2 regions of the Anaeromusa sp. genome follow, and region 2 is predicted to be linked to the other one. Evidence: a T-box and tRNA genes for the amino acid it is inferred to sense, from the RefSeq annotation. Region 2 holds a T-box; the other holds one or more tRNA genes.
What was found. The T-box of region 2 lies ahead of leuS (leucine--tRNA ligase). A T-box ahead of a tRNA ligase gene usually reads a tRNA of that ligase, here a tRNA-Leu.
Positions count from the first base shown of each region.

Region 1: it has a tRNA-Leu gene. The T-box ahead of leuS (leucine--tRNA ligase) is inferred to sense a tRNA for this amino acid. The anticodon was not compared.

Region 1 covers NZ_JAQUZF010000077.1:9,889-12,089, reverse strand. Annotated here, with positions in the region: gene PHF27_RS10215 (methyl-accepting chemotaxis protein) at 5-853, opposite strand; tRNA gene PHF27_RS10210 (tRNA-Leu) at 986-1,071, opposite strand; tRNA gene PHF27_RS10205 (tRNA-Leu) at 1,085-1,171, opposite strand; gene PHF27_RS10200 (peptide ABC transporter substrate-binding protein) at 1,237-2,201, opposite strand, start outside.
Region 2 covers NZ_JAQUZF010000073.1:1,549-3,749, reverse strand. Annotated here, with positions in the region: gene lgt (prolipoprotein diacylglyceryl transferase) at 1-735, shown strand, start outside; T-box leader at 785-1,000, shown strand; gene leuS (leucine--tRNA ligase) at 1,051-2,201, shown strand, end outside.

The DNA of each region.
Region 1 (2,201 bases), on a different contig from region 2:
CTAATTACTTATATCGCTCAACAAAGTTCTCCAAATTTTTCATGTTCTCATGCACTTGCCGCAAAATAGCAGCAATCTCTTCGGTTGTCGCAGCTTGTTCTTCACTAATCGCTCCGGTCGTTTCAATCGATTGATTGATCTCTGCAATGGCCCCGTTTACTTGTTGCAACGTCTCCTGAATCTTTTTTACGGCCTCGTTGGATTGATCCGCCAGCTTGCGCACTTCTTCCGCCACGACCGCAAAGCCCCGGCCGTGTTCACCCGCCCGAGCCGCTTCAATAGCCGCGTTGAGTCCCAATAAGTTGGTTTGCGCGGCAATAGTTCGAATAAATTCCAAAATACTGGCGGTATGCCTATTTTTTTCACCTAACGATTGCGCTTGCCCAATGGTCGCCTGCCCTGCTTTCGCTAATTCGCCTACGCTCTTAGCAACTTGTTCAATGCTCTCTGAAGCTTGCGTAGTATCTGCTGCAAGATCTTCGATCGTCTTGATCAACTGCAAACTATTTTGAAAATCAATACCAGAACTCAAGGTGCCAATTACTTCGCCCTGAATCCCATAAATCGGCGTAAAAATAGTTTTTATTGGACGCCCATAAACCGCTGGCGGAATATCGGCAAAGGTGTCTTGCTTCATTGACAAACAGCGTTCAATCGTTTCAATGCCGCTAATGGGCTTCCCCGCAGGAAGATCCAGTTCAAATTCTTTCGCACGATAATACGATAAGTATTCTTTGCAGTCTGTCAAACCGACTGCCATATCCTCCCGCACAATTCGGTTCATATACGGCAATACCAATTTGAAAGCCTGAAGAATTTCCTCATTCGTTTTAAAAAAAGTATTTTGCGTCATAATCGCACCTCTTTTCTGTAAGATAGTTTTTTATATCGCCAGTATACCACAATATTTCGCAATATTCTTCTTTTTTAATGTTGCAAAATGCAAAAACAAAAAGCCTGCAATATTTTGCAGGCTTCATTTTTTTGGTGCGGTAGAATGGATTTGAACCATCACGAGGTTGCCCCCGCCAGCCCCTCAAGCTGGTGCGTCTGCCATTCCGCCACTACCGCATAGAGTATTGATTGGTGCGGTCGAGAGGACTTGAACCTCCATGAAGTTGCCTTCACTAGATCCTGAGTCTAGCGCGTCTGCCAATTCCGCCACGACCGCATGCAGTAAGAACGTCCCTACTTTATCATAACAACTAATCTTCTGTCAACATACCAAGAAAATGACTAGCGCGCCGCCCAGGTCCATTCCCAGGCGTTCCATAAATTCCCCTCTGCCGGATTGGGTTTAAAACCGTTTAGCCCATTCTTGCTCGCATCCAGCTGGCACCGGAAATAAAGAGGTATTACAGGCACATCCGTGGCCATCAACGCCCCGATCTGCTTATATATCTCTTTGCGCGCCGCCATATCCGGAGTCGTCGCTCCTTGTATCGTCAAAGCGTCAATTTGTGGATTGCGCCAACCGGCGACATTAAGACCGCCTTGCCCTATAAAGCGCGAATGCCAATACAAGCGATTATCCGGGTCCACGCCGCGTACCCAAGCAAAAAATGCCGCCGCAAACGGACGTTGCCGATAGGTCTGCTCAAAGTTCTTTGCATCCACCACTTGAAGCTGTACCGAAACGCCCAGTTCCTTCCATTGCTGCACAATCGCCTGCGCCGCCAATTCCCGTTGCTTATTGCCGCTAGGCACCGTCAGAGCAAAGGCCAATGGTTTTCCTTCTTTTTGCAACATATTGCCGTTTTGAGCCAGCCAGCCTGCCTGCGCTAACAGTTCCTTGGCTGTTTTTAAATCACGAGGAGGTATTCCTTCATTCACATACGCCCAGGAAACAGCCGGCTGGTCCGCCCAGGCAGCTACCCCAGTTCCTTTTAACACCTGCTGCGCCAGCAGATTACGATCAAGACCCAAGGCTAAGGCCTGCCGCACCCGAAGGTCTTTAAAAAGAGGGTGATCCAGATTAAAGGTAATTTGCTCCCAAATAGGACCAGGCGTGGCAAACACTTGAAAATTAGTCTGGCTGCGCATCTGATCATACGCTTGGTTGCCAAAATGCGGCGCTATGTCCACTTCACCAGATTTAGCCTGAGCAATAAGCAAGGTCTCGTCCGGCACAATCTTATAAACAATGGTATCCATCTTAGGTTTACCGCGGAAATAGCGTTCGTTTGCTGCAAAAACAAGGC
Region 2 (2,201 bases):
ATGATGTTGAGTATTGTTTTGGCAACTGCAGTGGCTTACTTTTTGGCCAAACAGGATGGCCGCTGGCATCAGCATGTGCCTGATTTTGGAATTTGCTGCGGCTTTGCCGGGTTAATAGGAGCACGCCTTTGGGATGTGTTCTTTTTCGACTGGAGCTATTATCAGCATCACCTTTTGGAAATTCCTTTTGTTTGGCAAGGCGGCATGGCCATTCAGGGAGGGGTGGTATTCGGCGCGTTGGCTGGCTATTGGTATACTAAGCGCCATGGCATTGACACCTGGGCTTTTGCAGATATTGCAGCCGCACCTGCTGTGATTTTCGGCCAGGCATTGGGACGGGCTGCTAACTTGCTTAATGGTGACGCTTTTGGTCGTCCCACAGGAGAAAGCTTCGGTATTGTTTATCCCACTGGGTCTCTAGCGCAGCATACTTACGGCATGCAGCCACTCTGGCCGGCGGAGATCTGGGAGGGACAGCTCGACCTGGTTATCTTCGCGTTGCTGCTGCTGTTGCGGACAACAAATCACCGCAAGGGACAAGTGTTTGCTTGCTATGTATTTTTATATTCAACGGCGCGTTTTGGCCTGGAATTTTTGCGGGGCGATTACGGGACCTTGCTTTGGGGGCTTAAATCAGCACAGTTGACAGGAGGCGCTATGGCCGTGCTGGCGTTGCTCGTTTTTGCGCTTTTGGGACGGTTTGGAAAACCTATTCGTGATATAAGCGACAATTGACTCTCTTAGTAGATTTAGTTATAATATATCTCATATTGGGTTCTTATATAAAAATCCAAAGACGCAAACTAGTATGTAAGAATAGGCTTCAGAGAGTTGGCGGTCGCTGTGAGCCAATGCCATGGACTTACGGAACTCTTTGCAGAGGAGCGGCGCTGAATTTGCAGTAAGCGTTGCCGCGTCGCCGGCGTTATTGGTTGGAGAGGATGTCTGCGTTTGTTTAGGCATCAAGCAGGGTGGTATCGCGGGTGCGCTCGTCCCTGGCACAATGCCAAGGGGCGTTTTATTTTTTTTAGAAGGAAGGAAGCAAAGACGATGATTGAAAATAAGTATGTTCCTTTCGAAATTGAACGGAAATGGCAAGAAAAATGGCACGAGGAAAGCCTTTACCAGACTAGTTTGAACCGACAGAAACCGGAATACTATGTTTTGGAGATGTTTCCTTATCCTTCCGGCAATCTACATATGGGTCATGTGCGCAATTATTCCATTGGCGACGTTATCGCCCGCTTTAAAATGATGCAAGGCTATAATGTGCTGCATCCTATGGGGTGGGACGCGTTTGGCATGCCAGCGGAGAATGCCGCTATTAAAAATGGCATCCATCCGGCAAACTGGACTTGGTCCAATATCGACAACATGCGGCGTCAACAGCAGGAATTGGGCTTGTCTTACGATTGGAGCCGCGAGGTGGCTACATGCCATCCGGAATACTATCGCTGGACGCAATGGCTGTTTTTGCTCTTTTTAGAGCGCGGCTTGGCTTATAAAAAGAAGGCTTCCGTTAATTGGTGTGACGAATGCAATACTGTATTGGCTAATGAGCAGGTTATTGACGGTCACTGCTGGCGTTGTGATTCGGCAGTTGTCAAAAAAGACCTGGAACAATGGTTCTTCCGTATTACCGACTATGCGGATCGTCTCTTGGAAGATTTGGACGAACTGAAAGGCTGGCCGGAGCGGGTAAAAACTATGCAGGAAAACTGGATTGGCCGCAGCGAAGGCGCAGAGTTTTCCTTTGATTTGCCCGAATTGGGCGAAAAAATCCCTGTTTATACCACACGGCAGGATACCGTATTTGGCGTTAGTTATGTTGTTTTAGCGCCAGAGCATCCGTTGGTGGAGAAAATGATTGCCGGCCGCCCGGAAGAAGCTGCAGTGCGCGCTTTTGTGGAAAAAGTGCGTTCTATGAATGAAATCAGCCGTACTTCTTCGGAAACGGAAAAGGAAGGCATTTTTACCGGCGTTTATGCGGTTCATCCATTTACAGGAGAACCGGTTCCGGTATGGGTAGCTAACTATGTGCTGTACGAATACGGCACAGGCGCTGTCATGGGCGTGCCGGCCCATGATGAACGCGACTGGATTTTTGCCGGTAAGTACGGTTTGCCGAAAAAAGTGGTGGTACAGCCGGAAGGGCAGATTTTCGATGTGGCTTCCATGGAAGGCGCTTACGACGGAGCCGG